DNA from 4 places in the Priestia sp. FSL W8-0524 genome. Region 3 is predicted to be linked to each of the others. Evidence: a T-box and tRNA genes for the amino acid it is inferred to sense, from the RefSeq annotation. Region 3 holds a T-box; the other regions hold tRNA genes.

Region 1 (6,670 bases), 390 kb from region 3:
TGAGAGGAGCTGTCCTTAGTACGAGAGGACCGGGATGGACACACCGCTGGTGTACCAGTTGTCTTGCCAAAGGCATCGCTGGGTAGCTATGTGTGGACGGGATAAGTGCTGAAAGCATCTAAGCATGAAGCCCCCCTCAAGATGAGATTTCCCATAGCGCAAGCTAGTAAGATCCCTGAAAGATGATCAGGTTGATAGGTCAGAGGTGGAAGCGTGGCGACATGTGTAGCTGACTGATACTAATCGATCGAGGACTTAACCAAACTTTAAAAGTGTAAGCTTTACTCAGCAAACTGTTATCTAGTTTTGAAAGAATAAATCTTTCGAAAAAAAGTATTGCTTTCTTTATATAATAGTGTATAATATAATATGTCTGGTGGCGATAGCGAAGAGGTCACACCCGTTCCCATACCGAACACGGAAGTTAAGCTCTTTAGCGCCAATGGTAGTTGGGACTTTGTCCCTGTGAGAGTAGGACGTTGCCAGGCTTTTATATCGGAGGATTAGCTCAGCTGGGAGAGCACCTGCCTTACAAGCAGGGGGTCGGCGGTTCGATCCCGTCATCCTCCATCATCGACTATTTAAGTCAGAGATTGCACGCCGGTGTAGCTCAATTGGTAGAGCAACTGACTTGTAATCAGTAGGTTGGGGGTTCAAGTCCTCTTGCCGGCACCATTTTTTTCGAGCCATTAGCTCAGTTGGTAGAGCATCTGACTTTTAATCAGAGGGTCGAAGGTTCGAGTCCTTCATGGCTCACCATTTAATATTCACACGCGGGTGTGGCGGAATTGGCAGACGCGCTAGACTTAGGATCTAGTGTCTTACGACGTGGGGGTTCAAGTCCCTTCACCCGCATCTTTACTTAATTTCATATATGCGCGGAAGTAGTTCAGTGGTAGAACACCACCTTGCCAAGGTGGGGGTCGCGAGTTCGAACCTCGTCTTCCGCTCCACGTATATAAGTCCTGCCGGGGTGGTGGAATTGGCAGACACACAGGACTTAAAATCCTGCGGTAGGTGACTACCGTGCCGGTTCAAGTCCGGCCCTCGGCACCATTTTAATAAGCGCCCGTAGCTCAATTGGATAGAGCGTTTGACTACGGATCAAAAGGTTAGGGGTTCGACTCCTCTCGGGCGCGCCATAAACGGGAAGTAGCTCAGCTTGGTAGAGCACTTGGTTTGGGACCAAGGGGTCGCAGGTTCGAATCCTGTCTTCCCGACCATTTATGGGGCCTTAGCTCAGCTGGGAGAGCGCCTGCCTTGCACGCAGGAGGTCAGCGGTTCGATCCCGCTAGGCTCCACCAATGAAATTAAATAATTGTAACGAATAATATGGCGGTGTAGCTCAGCTGGCTAGAGCGTACGGTTCATACCCGTGAGGTCGTGGGTTCGACTCCCTCCGCCGCTACCATATAAGTTACATTTGTTATAAATATACGGAGGAATACCCAAGTCCGGCTGAAGGGATCGGTCTTGAAAACCGACAGGGGTGTTAAAGCCCGCGGGGGTTCGAATCCCTCTTCCTCCGCCATTTATTTATATCATATTCATATCATCGCGGGGTGGAGCAGTTCGGTAGCTCGTCGGGCTCATAACCCGAAGGTCGCAGGTTCAAATCCTGTCCCCGCAACCAAAGTGGTCCCGTGGTGTAGCGGTTAACATGCCTGCCTGTCACGCAGGAGATCGCGGGTTCGATTCCCGTCGGGACCGCCATTTTGTTTGGCTCGGTAGCTCAGTTGGTAGAGCAAAGGACTGAAAATCCTTGTGTCGGCGGTTCGATTCCGTCCCGAGCCACCATTTTAAGACGGCGATTGTGGCGAAGTGGTTAACGCACCGGATTGTGGTTCCGGCATTCGTGGGTTCGATTCCCATCAGTCGCCCCATCTTAAGTAACGCGGGTGTAGTTTAGTGGTAAAACCTCAGCCTTCCAAGCTGATGTCGTGAGTTCGATTCTCATCACCCGCTCCAAATAATGGGCCTATAGCTCAGCTGGTTAGAGCGCACGCCTGATAAGCGTGAGGTCGGTGGTTCGAGTCCACTTAGGCCCACCATATTCCACAGTAGCTCAGTGGTAGAGCTATCGGCTGTTAACCGATCGGTCGTAGGTTCGAGTCCTACCTGTGGAGCCATACGGAGAAGTACTCAAGTGGCTGAAGAGGCGCCCCTGCTAAGGGTGTAGGTCGTGTAAGCGGCGCGAGGGTTCAAATCCCTCCTTCTCCGCCAGTCGTTTTAAATTTAAATATGGCCCGTTGGTCAAGCGGTTAAGACACCGCCCTTTCACGGCGGTAACACGGGTTCGAATCCCGTACGGGTCATCTTAAAAAGGTTTGCATATATGCAAACCTTTTTTTATTTGCGCTTTTTTAAAGATTAAGTAAACAGGAATAATAGTTAGGAATAATTACCATGAATTTTCAGAATAAAAAGTAAGTTTTAAGCAGGATTTTCCCTATATCATATGGAATTATTCATAAAGTAATAAAGTATGAAGAGTATGGAATAAAGAGTAATTTTAAAGAACATTTATTCTATTATATTTGTAGAAAAGGTTTATGTTTTTACTATAAAAGGGAATGAGTGGTAAGAAGCGTATATTATGTGCGTATATTATGTTTGAAGTTAAAGGGGTGGCAAAAGTGAATCTAGCGGTTCAGCCTACTGAATTTGATGTTCATTTGTATCACGAAGGAAACTTATTTCGCAGTTACTCTATTTTCGGTGCGCATCAGGTAACGGTAGAAGGAATTGAAGGCGTACGATTTTGCGTGTGGGCACCTCATGCAAAGGGTGTAAGCGTTGTAGGTGATTTTAATAAATGGAACGGTTTTCAACATTCAATGGTTAAAGTTAATGAAGAAGGTATTTGGATGACATTTATCCCTGAATTAGAACAAGGGACTATTTATAAATATGAAATCATCACACAAAGCAATCAAAAAAAATTAAAAGCAGATCCATACGCTTTCTTCAGTGAAGTGCGTCCAAACACTGCGTCTATTGTTTACTCATTGGATGGGTACAAATGGAACGACCAATATTGGCGTAGAAAGAAAAAACAGCAAAATATATATGAAAGACCACTGTGTATTTACGAGCTGCATGCAGGGTCTTGGAGGACTCATGAAGATGGCAGCCTTTATACATACAGTGAATTAGCACAGGAGCTTATTCCTTATATTGCTGAACAAGGTTTTACACATATTGAGTTATTACCAGTCATTGAGCATCCGCTCGACCGATCCTGGGGATATCAAGGAACTGGATACTATTCTGCTACCAGTCGATACGGTACACCTAAAGAGTTGATGAACTTTATAGATGAGTGTCATCAAAATAATATAGGCGTTCTTTTAGACTGGGTACCCGGGCATTTTTGTAAGGATGAACATGGTCTGTATATGTTCGATGGAGAACCTACTTATGAATACAAAAAAGAACCCGACCGTGAAAACTATGTTTGGGGAACAGCTAATTTCGATTTAGGCAAGCCTGAAGTACAAAGTTTTCTCATTTCGAACGCTTTGTTTTGGTTGGAGTACTTCCACATAGATGGATTTCGAGTAGATGCTGTAGCTAATATGCTTTATTGGCAAAATTCTTCTGGAAAAGCAGTAAATGATGGAGCTGTCAGCTTCTTAAAAAAATTGAATGAAGCTGTTTTTAAATCTGATGAAACGATATTAATGATGGCAGAAGATTCAACGGATTGGCCCCTTGTTACAGCACCTACGTATGAGGGCGGTTTAGGCTTTAATTATAAGTGGAACATGGGATGGATGAATGACGTTTTAACGTACATGGAAGCTGGAGTGGAAAGACGTCCCTATCTTCACGATAAAATGACCTTTTCACTAATGTATGCGTTTAACGAAAACTTTATTTTGCCGCTTTCTCATGATGAAGTCGTACATGGGAAAAAATCATTGCTTAATAAGATGCCAGGTGATTACTGGCGCAAGTTTGCACAGCTTCGACTGCTATATGGATATTTCTTTGCACACCCTGGAAAAAAGCTTTTATTTATGGGCGGAGAGTTTGGCCAATTTGATGAGTGGAAAGATTTAGAAGAGTTAGACTGGATGCTTTATGACTTTGACATGCATCGCAATCTTAACGGATATATGAAGGATCTCATCAAGATTTATAAAAGAAGCAAGCCTTTATATGAATTAGACCATAATCCAGATGGATTTGAATGGATTGATGTTAACAATCATCATCAACAAATTTTCTCCTTTATTCGCAAGTCGAAAGAAAATCAGGAGATTTTTATAGTTGTTAGCAATTTTTCTGAGCATCCATATCATTCTTACAAAGTTGGAGTTCCAGTTGAGACAGAGTACATTGAAGTTATTAACAGTGATGACGAAGTGTACGGCGGTTCAGGCATTGTAAATAAAAAGGCATTAAAATCAGTGGATGAATCGTTTCACGGTCAACCTTTTTGCATTGAAATGAATATTCCGCCGTTTGGCATTAGTATACTACGAGCAAAGAGAAAACGAGGGGAGAGAAAACAACATGTTAAAAAAGAAATGCGTAGCGATGTTATTGGCAGGAGGAAAAGGTAGTCGGCTAAGTTCGCTTACAAAAAATCTAGCAAAGCCAGCTGTACCATTTGGTGGTAAGTATCGAATTATTGATTTTGCTTTAAGTAATTGTACAAATTCAGGTATTGAAACAGTGGGTGTATTAACACAATATCAACCGCTAGTTCTCAATTCATACATTGGAATTGGAAGCGCTTGGGATTTGGACCGACGGAATGGTGGCGTCACAGTATTGCCTCCATACGCGGAGTCAGATGGAGTAAAGTGGTATAAAGGCACGGCTAGCGCTATTTATGAAAATTTAAACTATTTGACACAATATGATCCTGAGTACGTACTGATTCTATCAGGTGATCACATTTATAAAATGAACTATGAAAATATGCTTGATTATCATATAAACAAAGAAGCAGATGTAACGATTTCTGTTATTGAAGTACCTTGGGAAGAAGCGAGCCGTTTTGGTATTTTAAATACAAATAGTGACCTAGATGTAATGGAGTTCGATGAAAAGCCACAGCGTCCTAAAAATAATCTAGCTTCTATGGGGATTTATATTTTTAAATGGAGTATTTTAAAAGAATATTTAGAAATGGATGCACGCAATCCATACTCAAGCCATGATTTTGGTAAAGATGTTATTCCGCTTTTACTAGATGAAAAGAAAAAGCTAATTGCATATCCATTCCAAGGTTATTGGAAAGATGTAGGAACTGTAAAAAGCTTATGGGAAGCGAATATGGATTTGTTATGTGATAAAGACGAGCTTAATTTATTTGACTCTTCATGGAAAGTATACTCTGTTAACCCTAATCAGCCTCCTCAATATATTGCGCCAAACGCCTGCGTGGTGGAGTCATTAGTAAATGAAGGGTGCGTTGTCGAAGGAAACGTAGAGCAGTCCGTGTTATTTCCAGGTGTACAAATCGGTTCAGGTTCTGAAGTTAAGAAAACGGTTGTCATGCCTACTGCAAAGATAGGCTCTAACGTATATATTGAAAACGCAATTGTTCCATCGGACATTGAAGTTCCAGACGGTACTATCATTCGACCGACCAAAGGAAGCGAAGAAGTAATTCTTGTTACTCAAGAATTGATTGAATCAGTTGCTAAATGCATTTAACGAACAGAGAGGATGAACGACATTGAATAATCAAATGCTTGGTATTATTGATGCTTGTACAAACACAACAGCGCTGCAGCCTTTAACCTTTTATAGATCGATTGCTGCCATTCCTTTTGCAGGGCGCTATCGATTAATCGATTTTACGCTTTCTAATATGGTGAACTCTGGAATTTCGAGCGTTGCCATTTTTCCTCGTGATCGCTATCGCGCATTGATGGATCATATAGGTTCAGGAAAAGAATGGGATTTGGATCGGAAGCGAGATGGATTGTTTATCTTCCCTCCTATGACAAGTGATTTACACTTAGAGAGTCCATCACTATTCACGCAGTTCCGTTATCATATTGATTATTTCTTAAGAAGTAAGCAGGAATACGTATTAATTGCTAATAGTTATACGATATGTACAGTTGACTTTGAGCACGTGCTGCAGCGTCATATTGCTTCAAATGCAGATATTACTGAAATGAAGCAGGGTGATAAATCGCTTAATATGTATATTATTAATAAATCTATTCTAGTTAATATTTTGCAAAATGAATCGCATGATTTTTATACGATTAAAGAAATGGTTCGATATATGGCACAATCTCATCGTGTAGAAAAGTACGAACACCACGGATATACGGCTGAGATTTCTAGCTTAGATGCCTACTATAAAACAAGTATGGAAATTTTATCTCCAGATGTTTGGAAGCAGTTATTTATCAACGAACGTCCTGTTTTCACTAAAGTAAAAGATGAACCGCCTACTCGTTACGCAAAAAAAGCGGTTGTGAAAAACTCAATGATCGCAAACGGGTGCGTGATTGAAGGACATGTGGAAAATAGTATTATCTTCCGAGGCGTTAAAATTGGAAAAGGTACGGTCGTTAAGAATAGCATTGTGATGCAAAAAGGCGTTATTTTAGAAAATAGTGTATTAGAAAATGTTGTTTTAGACAAAGATGTGAAAATAGGAAGTAATGAAACGTTGCTAGGTGAGTCAGGTCTA
Region 2 (6,670 bases), on a different contig from region 3:
CCTACGGGAGGCAGCAGTAGGGAATCTTCCGCAATGGACGAAAGTCTGACGGAGCAACGCCGCGTGAGTGATGAAGGCTTTCGGGTCGTAAAACTCTGTTGTTAGGGAAGAACAAGTACGAGAGTAACTGCTCGTACCTTGACGGTACCTAACCAGAAAGCCACGGCTAACTACGTGCCAGCAGCCGCGGTAATACGTAGGTGGCAAGCGTTATCCGGAATTATTGGGCGTAAAGCGCGCGCAGGCGGTTTCTTAAGTCTGATGTGAAAGCCCACGGCTCAACCGTGGAGGGTCATTGGAAACTGGGGAACTTGAGTGCAGAAGAGAAAAGCGGAATTCCACGTGTAGCGGTGAAATGCGTAGAGATGTGGAGGAACACCAGTGGCGAAGGCGGCTTTTTGGTCTGTAACTGACGCTGAGGCGCGAAAGCGTGGGGAGCAAACAGGATTAGATACCCTGGTAGTCCACGCCGTAAACGATGAGTGCTAAGTGTTAGAGGGTTTCCGCCCTTTAGTGCTGCAGCTAACGCATTAAGCACTCCGCCTGGGGAGTACGGTCGCAAGACTGAAACTCAAAGGAATTGACGGGGGCCCGCACAAGCGGTGGAGCATGTGGTTTAATTCGAAGCAACGCGAAGAACCTTACCAGGTCTTGACATCCTCTGACAACTCTAGAGATAGAGCGTTCCCCTTCGGGGGACAGAGTGACAGGTGGTGCATGGTTGTCGTCAGCTCGTGTCGTGAGATGTTGGGTTAAGTCCCGCAACGAGCGCAACCCTTGATCTTAGTTGCCAGCATTTAGTTGGGCACTCTAAGGTGACTGCCGGTGACAAACCGGAGGAAGGTGGGGATGACGTCAAATCATCATGCCCCTTATGACCTGGGCTACACACGTGCTACAATGGATGGTACAAAGGGCTGCAAGACCGCGAGGTCAAGCCAATCCCATAAAACCATTCTCAGTTCGGATTGTAGGCTGCAACTCGCCTACATGAAGCTGGAATCGCTAGTAATCGCGGATCAGCATGCCGCGGTGAATACGTTCCCGGGCCTTGTACACACCGCCCGTCACACCACGAGAGTTTGTAACACCCGAAGTCGGTGGAGTAACCGTAAGGAGCTAGCCGCCTAAGGTGGGACAGATGATTGGGGTGAAGTCGTAACAAGGTAGCCGTATCGGAAGGTGCGGCTGGATCACCTCCTTTCTAAGGATTTTTACATGACGTACGTTTTGACACTTTGTTCAGTTTTGAGAGTTCAATCTCTCAATTATAGAAAGCATACTACTTTCTTCTTATTAGATAAGAAGAATTTTGGTTGCGATTGTTCTTTGAAAACTAGATAACAGTAATTGCTGAGGAAAAGTGAAACTTTTCTTTAATCAAACCAATAAATAACACAACTTTATGTTGTACCATTTATTCGCTAATGGTTAAGTTAGAAAGGGCGCACGGTGAATGCCTTGGCACTAGGAGCCGATGAAGGACGGGACTAACACCGATATGCTTCGGGGAGCTGTAAGTGAGCTTTGATCCGGAGATTTCCGAATGGGGAAACCCACTGTTCGTAATGGAACAGTATCTTTATCTGAATACATAGGATATTGAAGGCAGACCCGGGGAACTGAAACATCTAAGTACCCGGAGGAAGAGAAAGCAAATGCGATTTCCTGAGTAGCGGCGAGCGAAACGGAATTAGCCCAAACCAAGAGGCTTGCCTCTTGGGGTTGTAGGACACTCTATACGGAGTTACAAAGGAACGAAGTAAATGAAGCGACCTGGAAAGGTCCGTCGAAGAAGGTAACAACCCTGTAGTTGAAACTTCGTTCCCTCTTGAGTGGATCCTGAGTACGGCGGAACACGTGAAATTCCGTCGGAAGCTGGGAGGACCATCTCCCAAGGCTAAATACTACCTAGTGACCGATAGTGAACCAGTACCGTGAGGGAAAGGTGAAAAGCACCCCGGAAGGGGAGTGAAAGAGATCCTGAAACCGTGTGCCTACAAGTAGTCAGAGCCCGTTAATGGGTGATGGCGTGCCTTTTGTAGAATGAACCGGCGAGTTACGATCCCATGCAAGGTTAAGCTGATAAGGCGGAGCCGTAGCGAAAGCGAGTCTGAATAGGGCGTTTAGTATGTGGTTGTAGACCCGAAACCAGGTGATCTACCCATGTCCAGGGTGAAGTTCAGGTAACACTGAATGGAGGCCCGAACCCACGCACGTTGAAAAGTGCGGGGATGAGGTGTGGGTAGCGGAGAAATTCCAATCGAACCTGGAGATAGCTGGTTCTCTCCGAAATAGCTTTAGGGCTAGCCTCATGTTGTGAGAGTCTTGGAGGTAGAGCACTGATTGGACTAGGGGCCCCCAACGGGTTACCGAATTCAGTCAAACTCCGAATGCCAAAGACTTATCCATGGGAGTCAGACTGCGAGTGATAAGATCCGTAGTCAAAAGGGAAACAGCCCAGACCACCAGCTAAGGTCCCCAAGTATACGTTAAGTGGAAAAGGATGTGGAGTTGCTTAGACAACCAGGATGTTGGCTTAGAAGCAGCCACCATTTAAAGAGTGCGTAATAGCTCACTGGTCGAGTGACTCTGCGCCGAAAATGTACCGGGGCTAAACGTATCACCGAAGCTGTGGATTGACATCTTTGATGTCAGTGGTAGGAGAGCGTTCTAAGTGCAGCGAAGTCAGACCGTAAGGACTGGTGGAGCGCTTAGAAGTGAGAATGCCGGTATGAGTAGCGAAAGACAAGTGAGAATCTTGTCCACCGAATGCCTAAGGTTTCCTGAGGAAGGCTCGTCCGCTCAGGGTTAGTCGGGACCTAAGCCGAGGCTGAAAAGCGTAGGCGATGGCCAACAGGTTGATATTCCTGTACCACCTCCCCGCCGTTTGAGTAATGGGGGGACGCAGTAGGATAGGGTAAGCGCGCTGCTGGATATGCGCGTTCAAGCAGTTAGGCTGATGAGTAGGCAAATCCGCTCATCATAAAGGCTGAGCTGTGATGACGAGGGAATTATAGTACCGAAGTTCCTGATTCCACACTGCCAAGAAAAGCCTCTAGCGAGGCGGGAGGTGCCCGTACCGCAAACCGACACAGGTAGGCGAGGAGAGAATCCTAAGGTGATCGAGAGAACTCTCGTTAAGGAACTCGGCAAAATGACCCCGTAACTTCGGGAGAAGGGGTGCTCTGGTAGGGTGTATAGCCCGAGAGAGCCGCAGTGAATAGGCCCAGGCGACTGTTTAGCAAAAACACAGGTCTCTGCGAAGCCGCAAGGCGAAGTATAGGGGCTGACGCCTGCCCGGTGCTGGAAGGTTAAGAGGAGGGGTTATCCTTTGGGAGAAGCTCTGAATCGAAGCCCCAGTAAACGGCGGCCGTAACTATAACGGTCCTAAGGTAGCGAAATTCCTTGTCGGGTAAGTTCCGACCCGCACGAAAGGCGTAACGATCTGGGCACTGTCTCAACGAGAGACTCGGTGAAATTATAGTACCTGTGAAGATGCAGGTTACCCGCGACAGGACGGAAAGACCCCGTGGAGCTTTACTGTAGCCTGATATTGAATTTTGGTACAGCTTGTACAGGATAGGTAGGAGCCTGAGAAGCCGGAGCGCTAGCTTCGGTGGAGGCGTCGGTGGGATACTACCCTGGCTGTATTGAAATTCTAACCCGCGGCCCTGATCGGGCCGGGAGACAGTGTCAGGTGGGCAGTTTGACTGGGGCGGTCGCCTCCTAAAATGTAACGGAGGCGCCCAAAGGTTCCCTCAGAATGGTTGGAAATCATTCGTAGAGTGTAAAGGCACAAGGGAGCTTGACTGCGAGACCTACAAGTCGAGCAGGGACGAAAGTCGGGCTTAGTGATCCGGTGGTTCCGCATGGAAGGGCCATCGCTCAACGGATAAAAGCTACCCCGGGGATAACAGGCTTATCTCCCCCAAGAGTCCACATCGACGGGGAGGTTTGGCACCTCGATGTCGGCTCATCGCATCCTGGGGCTGTAGTCGGTCCCAAGGGTTGGGCTGTTCGCCCATTAAAGCGGTACGCGAGCTGGGTTCAGAACGTCGTGAGACAGTTCGGTCCCTATCCGTCGTGGGCGTAGGAAATTTGAGAGGAGCTGTCCTTAGTACGAGAGGACCGGGATGGACACACCGCTGGTGTACCAGTTGTCTTGCCAAAGGCATCGCTGGGTAGCTATGTGTGGACGGGATAAGTGCTGAAAGCATCTAAGCATGAAGCCCCCCTCAAGATGAGATTTCCCATAGCGCAAGCTAGTAAGATCCCTGAAAGATGATCAGGTTGATAGGTCAGAGGTGGAAGCGTGGCGACATGTGTAGCTGACTGATACTAATCGATCGAGGACTTAACCAAACTTTTAAAAGCGTAAGCTTTACTCAGCAAATTGTTATCTAGTTTTGAGAGAGCAATCTCTTGTCTGGTGGCGATAGCGAAGAGGTCACACCCGTTCCCATACCGAACACGGAAGTTAAGCTCTTTAGCGCCAATGGTAGTTGGGACTTTGTCCCTGTGAGAGTAGGACGTTGCCAGGCAATGAATAAAACCCCTTATGAGTCTCTTGTAAAGAGCATAGGGGTTTTTTATTTGAAATAGTTTATTATGAGTATTTAAAGTAACGCTTATTAACGCGCTTATATAGATTCTTTGGAGGATTAGCTCAGCTGGGAGACCCCCTGCCTTACAAGCAGGGGGTCGGCGGTTCGATCCCGTCATCCTCCACCATCTTTATTGGGCTATCGCCAAGCGGTAAGGCAACGGATTTTGATTCCGTCATGCGTTGGTTCGAATCCAGCTAGCCCAGCCATAGAGAGCCATTAGCTCAGTTGGTAGAGCATCTGACTTTTAATCAGAGGGTCGAAGGTTCGAGTCCTTCATGGCTCACCAGTTATATTTACACGCGGGTGTGGCGGAATTGGCAGACGCGCTAGACTTAGGATCTAGTGTCTTATGACGTGGGGGTTCAAGTCCCTTCACCCGCATCTTAATTTAGATAAATTCGCGGAAGTAGTTCAGTGGTAGAACACCACCTTGCCAAGGTGGGGGTCGCGAGTTCGAACCTCGTCTTCCGCTCCATATATATATTGGCGGCATAGCCAAGTGGTAAGGCCAAGGTCTGCAAAACCTTTATCACCGGTTCAAATCCGGTTGCCGCCTCCACGTATAAGTCCTGCCGGGGTGGTGGAATTGGCAGACACACAGGACTTAAAATCCTGCGGTAGGTGACTACCGTGCCGGTTCAAGTCCGGCCCTCGGCACCATTTTAATAAGCGCCCGTAGCTCAATTGGATAGAGCGTTTGACTACGGATCAAAAGGTTAGGGGTTCGACTCCTCTCGGGCGCGCCATAAACGGGAAGTAGCTCAGCTTGGTAGAGCACTTGGTTTGGGACCAAGGGGTCGCAGGTTCGAATCCTGTCTTCCCGACCATTTATGGGGCCTTAGCTCAGCTGGGAGAGCGCCTGCCTTGCACGCAGGAGGTCAGCGGTTCGATCCCGCTAGGCTCCACCAATGAAATTAAATAATTGTAACGAATAATATGGCGGTGTAGCTCAGCTGGCTAGAGCGTACGGTTCATACCCGTGAGGTCGTGGGTTCGACTCCCTCCGCCGCTACCATATAAGTTACATTTGTTATAAATATACGGAGGAATACCCAAGTCCGGCTGAAGGGATCGGTCTTGAAAACCGACAGGGGTGTTAAAGCCCGCGGGGGTTCGAATCCCTCTTCCTCCGCCATTATTTTCTATTTTGGTCCCGTGGTGTAGCGGTTAACATGCCTGCCTGTCACGCAGGAGATCGCGGGTTCGAATCCCGTCGGGACCGCCATCTTAAGAAAATATGCGGGTGTAGTTTAGTGGTAAAACCTCAGCCTTCCAAGCTGATGTCGTGAGTTCGATTCTCATCACCCGCTCCAAATCCAAGTAAAGGGCCTATAGCTCAGCTGGTTAGAGCGCACGCCTGATAAGCGTGAGGTCGGTGGTTCGAGTCCACTTAGGCCCATCATGTTTTATAGTAATTGAATTTAACTTATAAATTGATACTGGCCCGTTGGTCAAGCGGTTAAGACACCGCCCTTTCACGGCGGTAACACGGGTTCGAATCCCGTACGGGTCATCAAAAAAGCAGTTTGCATTTGCAAACTGCTTTTTTATTCCTATTAAATAAAATTAGGAGGAGATTGAATAAGAAAAGCGAAATAAGCTGTGGTAGCTTCTGCCGTAGGTTTAGTTATTTTTAGTTAGCGCCTCCATTAGCTCTACCGAATTTAGGAGGTTCTTCTGGATCAGCAGAAGCTGCTGATGTTGAAGGAGACGTAACGGAAAAAGCGTTCTTTGAATCTGCTCAATAGTACAATGTGATGGTACTGGGTCTTTAGAGGATGATTCGAACAAACAGGTGATGACCAAAAAACGGTCAACTTTCATAGACCTTAACCGAATGGACTCTTCTGTAACGAGAAACAATGTTTAAAGATCTCCACCACTTTATGTATTAATAACTTAAAACCTTAAATAAAATATTCTCCTTAATATAAATGCCTTTATAAAAGTTGTGCTAATCTCTTTTCTTAATTGCTGAAAAGTTGTATCTAATCCCCCATTGTGTGTAAAACAAAAGTTAAATTCCTTACAGAGCGTTTCTCTGCACGTTAAAGACATAT
Region 3 (6,670 bases):
TTCTGGAATTTGAATTGATCCATCTTCCTGCTGGTAGTTTTCTAAAATTGCAGCTACCGTACGGCCAATTGCTAAGCCAGAACCATTTAGTGTATGAACATGTTCTGGTTTTGCTTTTGTATCACGGCGGAAGCGAATATTAGCACGGCGAGCTTGGAAGCTTTCAAAGTTTGAACAAGAAGAAATTTCACGATACGTTTCATAACTTGGAATCCAAACTTCAATATCATACTTTTTGGCTGCTGTGAAACCTAAGTCAGCTGTACACATGCTTAGAACTCGGTAAGGTAAACCTAATAGTTGAAGAACCTTTTCAGCATGGCCCGTTAATTTTTCTAATTCATCATAAGAATCTTCTGGCTTAACAAAGCGAACAAGTTCTACTTTATTAAACTGATGCTGACGAATAAGCCCACGTGTATCTCTTCCTGCAGAGCCTGCTTCTGAGCGGAAGCAAGCACTATACGCTGTATAAGCAATTGGAAGCTGATCTCCGCTTAAAATTTCATCACGATGTAAATTTGTAACTGGTACTTCAGCTGTAGGAATTAAGAAATAATCTTCTTCTTTAATTTTAAATGCATCTTCTTCAAATTTAGGAAGCTGCCCTGTTCCTGTCATACTTGTACGATTCACCATATATGGAGGAAGGATTTCTTCATAACCATGCTCATCCATATGTAAATCCATCATAAAGTTAATAAGAGCACGTTCTAATCTTGCACCTAACCCTTTATAAAATACAAAGCGGCTTCCCGTTACTTTCGAAGCTCTTTCAAAATCTAAAATATTTAAATCTGTTCCTAAATCCCAATGCGGTTTTGGTTCAAAATCAAATTGTTTAATTTCTCCCCATTTGCGAACTTCTACGTTATCATCTTCAGTTTCACCTACAGGCGTACTTTCATGTGGAACGTTAGGAATTGAAAGCAGCAATAGCTCTAACTCTTCTTCAACGCTGCGAAGCTCTTCATCCAATTGCTTTACGCGGTCTCCTACTTCACGCATTTCAACGATTAAATGATCAGCATCTTGTTTTTCACGTTTCAATTGTGCAATTTGCTGTGATACTTCATTTCGCTTGCTTTTTAACTCTTCTGTTTGAGCAATTAGCTCACGGCGTTTTGCATCTAACTCTTCAAAGCGACCTAAGTCCGTTAAGTCCTCACCACGAAACTTGAGCTTTTCTTTTACTTCATTAAAATTAGCACGTAAAAATTTTAAATCTAACATACTGAGTACCTCCTTTAGTATAAAAGGGCAAAATAAAAACTCTCATCCCTGTGAAAGGGACGAGAGTTTACCCGCGTTGCCACCCTAATTGAAAGCTAAAATAAGCCTTCCTCTTAAACCAGATAACGGATGAACCGAAACTGCCTACTACTTTTTCGACAGCTTGCTCCAGGACGGATTCATAAGAATTGATTATCGATTCACACCAGCCATCGACTCTCTTGAAATCAAAAATCTTATTACTATTTCCTATCAACGCTTTATACCAATATCATTTTTATTAATCATAATGTACTACAAGTCTTTACAAGATGCAATTCATTTATACAGGTTTTTTCGAAGCTTCTTCAACCATTGCTACAAAATACTGAGCCATGCGAGCATCATCTGTTAATTCTGGATGAAACGAACATCCCAAGAATTGACCTTGTCTTGCTGCAACAATTCGGTCGTTATGCATTGCCAAGACTTCAACGTTTTCTCCTACTTCTACAATATGCGGAGCACGGATAAATACGCCTATAAAATCTTCACCAATATCTTTAATATTTAGAGCAGCTTCAAAGCTATCTCGTTGGCGCCCAAATGAATTTCGAGCTACCGTAATATCCATAACACCTAAATGGGGCTCTTCACGGTCAACAACTTGTCCTGCAAGTAAAATTAAACCCGCACACGTACCAAACACCGGTTTACCTGCTTGTGCAAACTGGCGAAGAGGTTCCATAAAGTCATACTTGTCAATCAGACGACGCATCGCTGTGCTTTCGCCGCCCGGTAGGATTAAACCATCTATTTCGTCTAGCTGTTCAACTTTTTTAATGATAATGGCTTCAGCGCCTGCTGCTTCTAATGCTTGTGCATGCTCGCGAAAGGCACCTTGTAATCCTAACACGCCTACTTTTACCATTTTGTCAAAACTCCCTTTAAATTACCATCCACGCTCTTGCATGCGGTTTTCTGGTAATAATGATGAAATTTCAATCCCTTTCATTGCACTTCCTAATCCTTTTGACAAGTTTGCAATGAGTTCATAATCTTGATAATGCGTTGTTGCCTCAACGATTGCTCGAGCAAATTTTTCAGGGTTGTCGGATTTAAAGATTCCTGAACCAACGAACACACCGTCTGCTCCAAGCTGCATCATTAACGCTGCGTCTGCTGGTGTTGCTACACCGCCCGCTGCAAAGTTTACAACCGGTAGGCGACCTTCACGTTTAATTTGCAGTAATAACTCATAAGGCGCGCCTAATAGTTTTGCCTCTGTCATTAACTCATCTTCGTCCATGCCCACAACTTTACGTACTTGAGCGTTTACTTGGCGCATATGACGCACTGCTTCCACGATGTTTCCTGTCCCTGGTTCGCCTTTTGTACGAAGCATTGCAGCTCCTTCAGCAATACGGCGGGATGCTTCACCAAGATCACGACAACCGCACACAAATGGAACCGTAAATGTATTTTTATTTAAATGAAACTCCTCATCAGCTGGAGTCAACACTTCACTTTCATCGATGTAGTCTACACCCATCGCTTCTAGCACGCGTGCTTCAACAATATGGCCAATACGAGCTTTTGCCATAACTGGAATGGACACAGCATTCATCACTTCTTCAACAATTGTTGGGTCTGCCATACGAGACACGCCGCCTGCTGCACGGATATCAGCTGGAACACGCTCTAATGCCATAACGGCAACAGCGCCTGCTGCTTCTGCAATTTTTGCTTGCTCTGCGTTGATCACGTCCATGATAACGCCACCTTTTTGCATTTCCGCCATTCCTCGTTTTACACGATCAGTACCTGTAATGTTATTCATGTTTGTCTTCCTCCTGTATCAAGTGTTTCACAATAATTTTTAGTGTATATACAAAATTCAAAACTTAGTGTCTATTTTACCGTATTTTTCGGAAAATTCCTATCTAATTTATAGATTATATACAAACAAATCTAAAAATAAAAAAAAGAGATACTCCCTTGTAGTATCTCTTCTTTCTCTTGAGTTATCATTAAAACCAGTTATTCACTGTATTTGCAGCATTCATCCAAATATCGCTGAAGAAGTTACCAATACTGCGGATAGCGAGAGAGAACCATCCAGCTTTTTCAACAGATTCGTTTGTCACGACCGGCGTCATGCTATCTGTAGTTTGGCCTCCTACATAGCCTAGATCTTTAAGATTGCTGTTTGTTGCACTTACATAAGCAACTGTTTCTCCTTTTTTAATAGGAGCAACAACTTTTTGATCGTTCATAACTTTATCGTTTAACTTAAAGTTGATTTTAGTATGATCTTTTTGACCTTTTTCGGTAATAATTTTTACCGAATTCTTTGGAGAAACGGAAGCTTCTTTTGATTTTCCTTTAGCAACATCAATTGTTTCATGCCCTTTAATCTCGCCGTTAGCAGGCACTACTTCTTTTAACTGAAAATGACTAAAAGCATAATCCAATATCTTTTTCGTTTGAGAAAAACGAGCAGCTTCTGTAGACTTGCCGTTTTCCTTGGCATTCATTACAACTGTTATGTATCTTACCCCGTTACGCTCTGCAGTTCCAGTGAAACATTGACCTGCAAAATCTGTATGACCAGTTTTTAAGCCGTCTACGCCGCTGTATGCAGCTGAAAAACCAGGGAGCATCTTATTCCAATTGTTCATTTTTGTTTCGCCTTGTTGCCCTTGTCTAAACATCTTGGAAGGAGTTTTGGCTACTTCCAAAGATTCTGGATAATCATGAATCAAGTGATAAGCAAGAGTAGCAACTGCCCGAGCAGATAGGAGGTTCTCATCTTCTTCCTTTGTTCCTTTTGGATACATCCCTTTTAACAAGGAATTAGAAAGACCTGTAGAATTGACAAATTTTGATTCACCCATATTTAATTTTTTTGCTGTTTCATTCATTAACTTAATGAAACCTTCTTCAGAACCACTGACAGCTTCAGCTAAAGCAATGGCTGCTCCATTAGCTGAATAAATAGCCATGGCATCATATAATTCTTTCACCGTATATTTTTGGTTTTCGATTAATGGTACATTTGATAATCCATAATCCTGAGAAATTTTAGCTGCATATTTACTAACTGGCACACGTTGATCCCAAGATAATTTCTTATCTTTTATGGATTCTAATACTAGGTATTCCGTCATCATTTTTGTCATGCTTGCAATACCTAATAAAGCATCCGTATTTTTCCCGTATAGCACTTTCCCCGTACTTGCCTCTACTAAAATGGCTGCGTCTGCTTCAACGCCAATATCATCTGTTTTAGAAGCAGCTGATGCTTGTGTAGAGACAAAAAATACGCTGGCCATTAACATAACAGCAATGACACAAATTAATTGTTTCTGTACTGCGTTTCTCACTCTATACCCTCCAAACGTAAACTCACATAAATGTAATTTTATCATACTAAAATTTAAAAAAATAGATAAAGAAGTACTGTTACATTCATGATTAATGACATAAAAAACACGTTTCCCTATTAAGGAAACGTGTTTTTTACACATTCATGATTATCTCATAGAATAGTTAGGAGATTCTTTTGTAATTTGTACATCATGTGGGTGACTTTCTCTTAAGCCTGCTCCAGTCATACGGATGAATTGTGCCTGTTCACGTAACGCTTCTAAGTTAGCTGAACCACAGTAACCCATTCCTGCGCGTAAACCACCAATCATTTGATATAAAGTATCTGCTACAGGTCCTTTGTAAGGCAAACGGCCTTCGATACCTTCTGGAACTAATTTTTTATTATCTTCTTGGAAGTATCGATCTTTACTTCCTTTTTCCATAGCTCCCACAGAGCCCATTCCACGATACACTTTAAAGCGTCTTCCTTGGTAGATTTCTGTTTCGCCAGGGCTTTCTGTCGTTCCTGCTAGAAGGCTTCCTAGCATTACTGTATGTCCACCAGCTGCAAGTGCTTTTACGATATCTCCAGAGTACTTAATACCGCCATCTGCAATAATAGCTACCCCGTGCTTACGAGCTTCAGTTGCACAGTCATATACTGCCGTAATTTGTGGAACGCCTACACCAGCGACAACACGAGTTGTACAAATTGAACCAGGTCCAATTCCTACTTTTACTACGTTTGCTCCAGCTTCAATTAATGCTTTTGTACCTTCAGCCGTTGCTACGTTACCAGCAATAATATTTAATTCTGGATATGCCTCGCGAATGCTGCGCACTGTATCTAAAACGCCTTGTGAATGTCCATGCGCTGTATCAATAACGATAACATCAACGCCAGCTTGTACTAATTTTTCGATACGAACATTTGAATCAGCTGTTACGCCAACAGCTGCTCCAACTAATAATCGACCTTGTTGATCTTTAGCTGCATTTGGAAACTCAATTACTTTTTCAATGTCTTTAATTGTGATAAGGCCTTTTAATACGCCATTGTCATCTACAAGAGGTAACTTTTCAATTTTGTATTGCTGTAGAATTTTCTCTGCTTCTTCTAAAGTCGTTCCTACTGGAGCAGTAACTAATTCTTCTTTTGTCATTACATCAGCAATTTGCATTGAATAATCTTGGATGAAACGCAAGTCACGGTTTGTAAGGATTCCAACTAGTTTTTGTTCTTCTTCGTTGTTGACAATCGGCACACCTGAGATACGATATTTGCCCATTAAGTGTTCAGCAGCAAATACTTGGTTTTCAGGAGTTAAAAAGAAAGGATCCGTGATAACACCACTTTCAGAACGTTTTACTTTATCAACTTGTTCTGCTTGCTGTTCAATCGACATGTTTTTGTGAATGATACCCAAACCACCTTGTCTAGCCATCGCAATAGCCATTTCAGCTTCTGTAACTGTATCCATTCCTGCACTGATGAACGGCACCTTTAATTTTAATGTTTTTGTTAGTTCAACACTCATATCAACGTCTTTAGGTAGTACCTCAGATTTTGCTGGCACCAGTAAAACGTCATCAAATGTTAAGCCTTCTTTAGAAAATTTGCTTTCCCACATTATAGAATCCTCCTTTAAACGACAGAATATTATTAGTAGATTAACAAGCAGATATGTACCTGTCAATAACTTCACTAGATATCAGATAATTCTAATAAAAAGAAAAGGTGATTTAGTTGCATAAATTTAATGATGTTTGGACGTCCTACAATTTATTTTTCTCCGTTCCTTTTGTACAAGACTTTTTAAAAAAGCGCTATCAAAAATTGAATTATAGCGATGCAGAGCAACATAGTTTTAAAAACAGTTACCCATTTATTTATTATTTGGAACACAGTAAAAATTATTATCAAGTTGCGGCACAATCTCCTGTATCAGTTCAACCCGTTTTATTATTTTATGGAATGTCACAGCTGTTAAAAGCTTGTTTGTTAACACAAAACCCCGTATATCCCGAAAATACGGCGGTGTTAGCACATGGAGTATCAACACGAAAAAGAAAAAAACAAAGTTAT
Region 4 (6,670 bases), 4.6 Mb from region 3:
TTACGATCCCATGCAAGGTTAAGCTGATAAGGCGGAGCCGTAGCGAAAGCGAGTCTGAATAGGGCGTTTAGTATGTGGTTGTAGACCCGAAACCAGGTGATCTACCCATGTCCAGGGTGAAGTTCAGGTAACACTGAATGGAGGCCCGAACCCACGCACGTTGAAAAGTGCGGGGATGAGGTGTGGGTAGCGGAGAAATTCCAATCGAACCTGGAGATAGCTGGTTCTCTCCGAAATAGCTTTAGGGCTAGCCTCATGTTGTAAGAGTCTTGGAGGTAGAGCACTGATTGGACTAGGGGCCCCCAACGGGTTACCGAATTCAGTCAAACTCCGAATGCCAAAGACTTATCCATGGGAGTCAGACTGCGAGTGATAAGATCCGTAGTCAAAAGGGAAACAGCCCAGACCACCAGCTAAGGTCCCCAAGTATACGTTAAGTGGAAAAGGATGTGGAGTTGCTTAGACAACCAGGATGTTGGCTTAGAAGCAGCCACCATTTAAAGAGTGCGTAATAGCTCACTGGTCGAGTGACTCTGCGCCGAAAATGTACCGGGGCTAAACGTATCACCGAAGCTGTGGATTGACATCTTTGATGTCAGTGGTAGGAGAGCGTTCTAAGTGCAGCGAAGTCAGACCGTAAGGACTGGTGGAGCGCTTAGAAGTGAGAATGCCGGTATGAGTAGCGAAAGACAAGTGAGAATCTTGTCCACCGAATGCCTAAGGTTTCCTGAGGAAGGCTCGTCCGCTCAGGGTTAGTCGGGACCTAAGCCGAGGCTGAAAAGCGTAGGCGATGGCCAACAGGTTGATATTCCTGTACCACCTCCCCGCCGTTTGAGTAATGGGGGGACGCAGTAGGATAGGGTAAGCGCGCTGCTGGATATGCGCGTTCAAGCAGTTAGGCTGATGAGTAGGCAAATCCGCTCATCATAAAGGCTGAGCTGTGATGACGAGGGAATTATAGTACCGAAGTTCCTGATTCCACACTGCCAAGAAAAGCCTCTAGCGAGGCGGGAGGTGCCCGTACCGCAAACCGACACAGGTAGGCGAGGAGAGAATCCTAAGGTGATCGAGAGAACTCTCGTTAAGGAACTCGGCAAAATGACCCCGTAACTTCGGGAGAAGGGGTGCTCTGGTAGGGTGTATAGCCCGAGAGAGCCGCAGTGAATAGGCCCAGGCGACTGTTTAGCAAAAACACAGGTCTCTGCGAAGCCGCAAGGCGAAGTATAGGGGCTGACGCCTGCCCGGTGCTGGAAGGTTAAGAGGAGGGGTTATCCTTTGGGAGAAGCTCTGAATCGAAGCCCCAGTAAACGGCGGCCGTAACTATAACGGTCCTAAGGTAGCGAAATTCCTTGTCGGGTAAGTTCCGACCCGCACGAAAGGCGTAACGATCTGGGCACTGTCTCAACGAGAGACTCGGTGAAATTATAGTACCTGTGAAGATGCAGGTTACCCGCGACAGGACGGAAAGACCCCGTGGAGCTTTACTGTAGCCTGATATTGAATTTTGGTACAGCTTGTACAGGATAGGTAGGAGCCTGAGAAGCCGGAGCGCTAGCTTCGGTGGAGGCGTCGGTGGGATACTACCCTGGCTGTATTGAAATTCTAACCCGCGGCCCTGATCGGGCCGGGAGACAGTGTCAGGTGGGCAGTTTGACTGGGGCGGTCGCCTCCTAAAATGTAACGGAGGCGCCCAAAGGTTCCCTCAGAATGGTTGGAAATCATTCGTAGAGTGTAAAGGCACAAGGGAGCTTGACTGCGAGACCTACAAGTCGAGCAGGGACGAAAGTCGGGCTTAGTGATCCGGTGGTTCCGCATGGAAGGGCCATCGCTCAACGGATAAAAGCTACCCCGGGGATAACAGGCTTATCTCCCCCAAGAGTCCACATCGACGGGGAGGTTTGGCACCTCGATGTCGGCTCATCGCATCCTGGGGCTGTAGTCGGTCCCAAGGGTTGGGCTGTTCGCCCATTAAAGCGGTACGCGAGCTGGGTTCAGAACGTCGTGAGACAGTTCGGTCCCTATCCGTCGTGGGCGTAGGAAATTTGAGAGGAGCTGTCCTTAGTACGAGAGGACCGGGATGGACACACCGCTGGTGTACCAGTTGTCTTGCCAAAGGCATCGCTGGGTAGCTATGTGTGGACGGGATAAGTGCTGAAAGCATCTAAGCATGAAGCCCCCCTCAAGATGAGATTTCCCATAGCGCAAGCTAGTAAGATCCCTGAAAGATGATCAGGTTGATAGGTCAGAGGTGGAAGCGTGGCGACATGTGTAGCTGACTGATACTAATCGATCGAGGACTTAACCAAACTTTTAAAAGCGTAAGCTTTACTCAGCAAATTGTTATCTAGTTTTGAGAGAGCAATCTCTTGTCTGGTGGCGATAGCGAAGAGGTCACACCCGTTCCCATACCGAACACGGAAGTTAAGCTCTTTAGCGCCAATGGTAGTTGGGACTTTGTCCCTGTGAGAGTAGGACGTTGCCAGGCAATGAATAAGACCCCTTTTTATGCTCTTGTAAAAGAGTCTAGGGGTTTTTTATTTGGCTCATTTGTAAAAAACTTATATACACATTTAATGTTGTGTATGATATTTGGAGGATTAGCTCAGCTGGGAGAGCACCTGCCTTACAAGCAGGGGGTCGGCGGTTCGATCCCGTCATCCTCCACCACCGTGCCGGTGTAGCTCAACTGGTAGAGCAACTGACTTGTAATCAGTAGGTTGGGGGTTCAAGTCCTCTTGCCGGCACCATTTATATCGGAGGGGTAGCGAAGTGGCTAAACGCGGCGGACTGTAAATCCGCTCCTTCGGGTTCGGCAGTTCGAATCTGCCCCCCTCCACCATTTTATTGGGCTATCGCCAAGCGGTAAGGCAACGGATTTTGATTCCGTCATGCGTTGGTTCGAATCCAGCTAGCCCAGCCATAGAGAGCCATTAGCTCAGTTGGTAGAGCATCTGACTTTTAATCAGAGGGTCGAAGGTTCGAGTCCTTCATGGCTCATTTTAATAAGCGGAAGTAGTTCAGTGGTAGAACACCACCTTGCCAAGGTGGGGGTCGCGAGTTCGAACCTCGTCTTCCGCTCCATATAAAGCGCCCGTAGCTCAATTGGATAGAGCGTTTGACTACGGATCAAAAGGTTAGGGGTTCGACTCCTCTCGGGCGCGCCATAAACGGGAAGTAGCTCAGCTTGGTAGAGCACTTGGTTTGGGACCAAGGGGTCGCAGGTTCGAATCCTGTCTTCCCGACCATTTATGGGGCCTTAGCTCAGCTGGGAGAGCGCCTGCCTTGCACGCAGGAGGTCAGCGGTTCGATCCCGCTAGGCTCCACCAATGAAATTAAATAATTGTAACGAATAATATGGCGGTGTAGCTCAGCTGGCTAGAGCGTACGGTTCATACCCGTGAGGTCGTGGGTTCGACTCCCTCCGCCGCTACCATATAAGTTACATTTGTTATAAATATACGGAGGAATACCCAAGTCCGGCTGAAGGGATCGGTCTTGAAAACCGACAGGGGTGTTAAAGCCCGCGGGGGTTCGAATCCCTCTTCCTCCGCCATTTATTTATATCATATTCATATCATCGCGGGGTGGAGCAGTTCGGTAGCTCGTCGGGCTCATAACCCGAAGGTCGCAGGTTCAAATCCTGTCCCCGCAACCAAAGTGGTCCCGTGGTGTAGCGGTTAACATGCCTGCCTGTCACGCAGGAGATCGCGGGTTCGATTCCCGTCGGGACCGCCATTTTGTTTGGCTCGGTAGCTCAGTTGGTAGAGCAAAGGACTGAAAATCCTTGTGTCGGCGGTTCGATTCCGTCCCGAGCCACCATTTTAAGACGGCGATTGTGGCGAAGTGGTTAACGCACCGGATTGTGGTTCCGGCATTCGTGGGTTCGATTCCCATCAGTCGCCCCATCTTAAGTAACGCGGGTGTAGTTTAGTGGTAAAACCTCAGCCTTCCAAGCTGATGTCGTGAGTTCGATTCTCATCACCCGCTCCAAATAATGGGCCTATAGCTCAGCTGGTTAGAGCGCACGCCTGATAAGCGTGAGGTCGGTGGTTCGAGTCCACTTAGGCCCACCATATTCCACAGTAGCTCAGTGGTAGAGCTATCGGCTGTTAACCGATCGGTCGTAGGTTCGAGTCCTACCTGTGGAGCCATACTGGCCCGTTGGTCAAGCGGTTAAGACACCGCCCTTTCACGGCGGTAACACGGGTTCGAATCCCGTACGGGTCATCTCAAAAGCAGTTTGCATATGCAAACTGCTTTTTTTGTTTGTAAACAGAGTTTAGACAAAAGAATAAACTCTGTTTTTCGTTTTTCTATGATTTTCTCTTCACAATTTGCATTTCCTATAGCACATCTCTAAACGCTTGTTCTAAATTTCGAAAAAAAACCTACAATAGTAATAACAGAATACTGTTTGTACAAAAGGAGGGGAATGCGTGAAAAAAATTGTTTTGTGGTCCATCGGAGTTTTTCTTGTGTATGCAGCTTGTATATGGGTGTATTTATTTTATATAAGTGACACCTCTATTCCACAATCATTAAAAGGTACCAGCGTGGATCCGGCTACGTTTATGAATGCAAGAGAACTTATGTTAACCGAAAAATATTCAAAGATTAGAGATGCGCTCTTTTTTATCCGAATTCCATATGAGTGGTTAGGGTTTATTTTAATTTTAGTGTTAGGTGTGTCTAAGAAAGTGAATAAGTGGTCTAAAGACGTCAGTCGTTTCAGTCTTCTCCAAACTGCTATTTATGTATTTTGGTTATCTGTTCTGCTGCTGATCTACTCTTTTCCTATGGACTGGATTAGCTATAAGCTTTCAACGGCTTACCATATTACGACGCAACCTTTCCAAGGATGGATGAAAGATCTTTTTACAGATTTTTGGGTGAACTATGCCACGATGTTTTTAGTGATTGCTGTGTTGTATGCATTCATTCGTAAGTTTTCAAAAAGATGGTGGCTGTATGCGTGGCTAGTATCTATTCCATTTACGCTATTTTTGACGTTTATTCAACCAGTGGTTATCGATCCGTTATATAACGATTTTTATCCATTAAAGAATAAAGAGCTGGAGACGAAAATTTTGCATTTAGCAGATGAAGCTCATATACCTGCTAAGCATGTATATGAAGTAAACATGTCTGAAAAAACGAACTCTCTCAATGCATATGTAACGGGAATAGGTTCTAATTCAAGAATTGTGTTATGGGATACTACTCTTAATAAATTGACGGAACGTGAAATTTTGTTTATCATGGCGCACGAAATGGGTCACTATGTGAAGAAACATATTTATGTAGGGATTGCTTCAGCCTTAGTTTTATCGATTGTAGGTTTATGGCTAACGAAACATTTAGCTAGCTTTGTGATTAAGAGATGGGGGAAAGCATTAAAAATCACTTCTCTTAGTGATTTAAATTCATTACCGCTTATTCTACTTATTTTTTCTGTGCTCACATTTGCTGTAAGTCCTTTAACAAATATGCAGTCGCGTCATCATGAACTTCAATCTGACACGTACGCCATGGACTTAACAGGAGATAAACAAGCTGCTATTAAAACATTTCAGGATTTAACAAAATCAGGACTGTCCCAGGTGAATCCGCCGTATTTAGTGAAAATTTTTCGATATGGTCATCCAACAATATTGGAAAGAATTTCATTTGTTGAGAAGTATGAAAGAAATGAATAAGTGATATAAGAAAAAGTAAAGGATATATGAAGCCTTTTATACGTAGGTATTAATAGAAAAGCCTCCTTGCGAGTAGGAAAAAAATTCTAAAAGGAGGTTTCATTTTCGAAAGTACTGTTATATAATAACGTATGTAAAATAAAAACTGTTTTATAACAATAGGGAGGAATAGTTATTTGTGATTGAAAAGATAGCAGTCAAACTTATCAGCGTATATTCACCTCAGCAAAGTCTTACTACATGTCCTTCAACTATTTACTTATTTCATCTACGTTCTTACTAACACTATGGCAAACTGCTAATTTACTTCATCATGAAACAGACATATTCTCACTGCTGCGTTTTATATTTTTATGAATATAGAATTTTAAATTCATTAGGGGGTATAAAGAATGAAAGAGATTCGTGTAAAAAACCTTGAAGAGAACTGGAAAAGCGATGAGCGTTGGAAAGGAATTGAACGTCCATATTCTGCAGAAAAAGTCATTGGACTGAGAGGATCCATTGATATTGAACACACGCTTGCTAGAAGAGGGGCCGAAAAGTTCTGGAACTTATTAAAAACAGAGCCATACGTTCATGCATTAGGAGCTTTAACAGGAAATCAAGCAGTACAACAGGTAAAAGCAGGGTTAAAAGCCATTTATCTCAGCGGATGGCAAGTAGCTGCAGATGCAAACCTTTCAGGAAATATGTATCCTGATCAAAGTCTATATCCAGCAAACAGCGTGCCGCATGTTGTGAAACGAATCAATCAAGCGCTGCAGCGTGCCGATCAAATTCAGCATTTAGAAGGAGAAGGGGACATTGATTACTTTGCTCCAATTGTAGCAGATGCAGAAGCAGGGTTCGGAGGACAGTTGAACGTATTTGAATTAATGAAAGGAATGATTGAGTCAGGAGCATCTGCGGTACACTTCGAAGATCAATTGTCATCTGAGAAAAAGTGTGGTCATCTTGGCGGCAAGGTATTG

What was found. A T-box is a leader RNA that pairs with one kind of tRNA and senses whether it is charged. The one in region 3 lies ahead of serS (serine--tRNA ligase), so its partner is inferred to be a tRNA-Ser.
Region 1: it encodes a tRNA-Ser, which carries the amino acid that the T-box ahead of serS (serine--tRNA ligase) is inferred to sense. The anticodon was not compared.
Region 2: it encodes a tRNA-Ser, which carries the amino acid that the T-box ahead of serS (serine--tRNA ligase) is inferred to sense. The anticodon was not compared.
Region 4: it encodes a tRNA-Ser, which carries the amino acid that the T-box ahead of serS (serine--tRNA ligase) is inferred to sense. The anticodon was not compared.

Annotation. Positions count from the first base shown of each region.
Region 1 is NZ_JBBOUG010000001.1:4,554,496-4,561,165, reverse strand. Features, by position in the region: rRNA gene NST66_RS23875 (23S ribosomal RNA) at 1-263, shown strand, start outside; rRNA gene rrf (5S ribosomal RNA) at 373-488, shown strand; tRNA gene NST66_RS23865 (tRNA-Val) at 498-570, shown strand; tRNA gene NST66_RS23860 (tRNA-Thr) at 600-675, shown strand; tRNA gene NST66_RS23855 (tRNA-Lys) at 684-759, shown strand; tRNA gene NST66_RS23850 (tRNA-Leu) at 774-855, shown strand; tRNA gene NST66_RS23845 (tRNA-Gly) at 879-953, shown strand; tRNA gene NST66_RS23840 (tRNA-Leu) at 968-1,056, shown strand; tRNA gene NST66_RS23835 (tRNA-Arg) at 1,066-1,142, shown strand; tRNA gene NST66_RS23830 (tRNA-Pro) at 1,147-1,223, shown strand; tRNA gene NST66_RS23825 (tRNA-Ala) at 1,229-1,304, shown strand; tRNA gene NST66_RS23820 (tRNA-Met) at 1,335-1,411, shown strand; tRNA gene NST66_RS23815 (tRNA-Ser) at 1,439-1,531, shown strand; tRNA gene NST66_RS23810 (tRNA-Met) at 1,557-1,633, shown strand; tRNA gene NST66_RS23805 (tRNA-Asp) at 1,638-1,713, shown strand; tRNA gene NST66_RS23800 (tRNA-Phe) at 1,722-1,797, shown strand; tRNA gene NST66_RS23795 (tRNA-His) at 1,808-1,883, shown strand; tRNA gene NST66_RS23790 (tRNA-Gly) at 1,895-1,968, shown strand; tRNA gene NST66_RS23785 (tRNA-Ile) at 1,975-2,051, shown strand; tRNA gene NST66_RS23780 (tRNA-Asn) at 2,055-2,129, shown strand; tRNA gene NST66_RS23775 (tRNA-Ser) at 2,133-2,223, shown strand; tRNA gene NST66_RS23770 (tRNA-Glu) at 2,244-2,315, shown strand; gene glgB (1,4-alpha-glucan branching protein GlgB) at 2,610-4,571, shown strand; gene NST66_RS23760 (glucose-1-phosphate adenylyltransferase) at 4,522-5,673, shown strand; gene NST66_RS23755 (glucose-1-phosphate adenylyltransferase family protein) at 5,696-6,670, shown strand, end outside.
Region 2 is NZ_JBBOUG010000004.1:39,445-46,114, forward strand. Features, by position in the region: rRNA gene NST66_RS28515 (16S ribosomal RNA) at 1-1,204, shown strand, start outside; rRNA gene NST66_RS28520 (23S ribosomal RNA) at 1,430-4,365, shown strand; rRNA gene rrf (5S ribosomal RNA) at 4,429-4,544, shown strand; tRNA gene NST66_RS28530 (tRNA-Val) at 4,659-4,734, shown strand; tRNA gene NST66_RS28535 (tRNA-Gln) at 4,742-4,816, shown strand; tRNA gene NST66_RS28540 (tRNA-Lys) at 4,821-4,896, shown strand; tRNA gene NST66_RS28545 (tRNA-Leu) at 4,910-4,991, shown strand; tRNA gene NST66_RS28550 (tRNA-Gly) at 5,011-5,085, shown strand; tRNA gene NST66_RS28555 (tRNA-Cys) at 5,096-5,169, shown strand; tRNA gene NST66_RS28560 (tRNA-Leu) at 5,182-5,270, shown strand; tRNA gene NST66_RS28565 (tRNA-Arg) at 5,280-5,356, shown strand; tRNA gene NST66_RS28570 (tRNA-Pro) at 5,361-5,437, shown strand; tRNA gene NST66_RS28575 (tRNA-Ala) at 5,443-5,518, shown strand; tRNA gene NST66_RS28580 (tRNA-Met) at 5,549-5,625, shown strand; tRNA gene NST66_RS28585 (tRNA-Ser) at 5,653-5,745, shown strand; tRNA gene NST66_RS28590 (tRNA-Asp) at 5,760-5,835, shown strand; tRNA gene NST66_RS28595 (tRNA-Gly) at 5,850-5,923, shown strand; tRNA gene NST66_RS28600 (tRNA-Ile) at 5,936-6,009, shown strand; tRNA gene NST66_RS28605 (tRNA-Glu) at 6,052-6,123, shown strand.
Region 3 is NZ_JBBOUG010000001.1:4,946,190-4,952,859, reverse strand. Features, by position in the region: gene serS (serine--tRNA ligase) at 1-1,233, opposite strand, end outside; T-box leader at 1,286-1,498, opposite strand; gene pdxT (pyridoxal 5'-phosphate synthase glutaminase subunit PdxT) at 1,556-2,143, opposite strand; gene pdxS (pyridoxal 5'-phosphate synthase lyase subunit PdxS) at 2,165-3,052, opposite strand; gene NST66_RS25805 (serine hydrolase) at 3,243-4,598, opposite strand; gene guaB (IMP dehydrogenase) at 4,749-6,215, opposite strand; gene NST66_RS25795 (YaaC family protein) at 6,332-6,670, shown strand, end outside.
Region 4 is NZ_JBBOUG010000001.1:319,832-326,501, forward strand. Features, by position in the region: rRNA gene NST66_RS01620 (23S ribosomal RNA) at 1-2,306, shown strand, start outside; rRNA gene rrf (5S ribosomal RNA) at 2,370-2,485, shown strand; tRNA gene NST66_RS01630 (tRNA-Val) at 2,592-2,667, shown strand; tRNA gene NST66_RS01635 (tRNA-Thr) at 2,672-2,747, shown strand; tRNA gene NST66_RS01640 (tRNA-Tyr) at 2,756-2,839, shown strand; tRNA gene NST66_RS01645 (tRNA-Gln) at 2,846-2,920, shown strand; tRNA gene NST66_RS01650 (tRNA-Lys) at 2,925-2,997, shown strand; tRNA gene NST66_RS01655 (tRNA-Gly) at 3,007-3,081, shown strand; tRNA gene NST66_RS01660 (tRNA-Arg) at 3,088-3,164, shown strand; tRNA gene NST66_RS01665 (tRNA-Pro) at 3,169-3,245, shown strand; tRNA gene NST66_RS01670 (tRNA-Ala) at 3,251-3,326, shown strand; tRNA gene NST66_RS01675 (tRNA-Met) at 3,357-3,433, shown strand; tRNA gene NST66_RS01680 (tRNA-Ser) at 3,461-3,553, shown strand; tRNA gene NST66_RS01685 (tRNA-Met) at 3,579-3,655, shown strand; tRNA gene NST66_RS01690 (tRNA-Asp) at 3,660-3,735, shown strand; tRNA gene NST66_RS01695 (tRNA-Phe) at 3,744-3,819, shown strand; tRNA gene NST66_RS01700 (tRNA-His) at 3,830-3,905, shown strand; tRNA gene NST66_RS01705 (tRNA-Gly) at 3,917-3,990, shown strand; tRNA gene NST66_RS01710 (tRNA-Ile) at 3,997-4,073, shown strand; tRNA gene NST66_RS01715 (tRNA-Asn) at 4,077-4,151, shown strand; tRNA gene NST66_RS01720 (tRNA-Glu) at 4,156-4,227, shown strand; gene NST66_RS01725 (M48 family metallopeptidase) at 4,437-5,696, shown strand; gene aceA (isocitrate lyase) at 6,089-6,670, shown strand, end outside.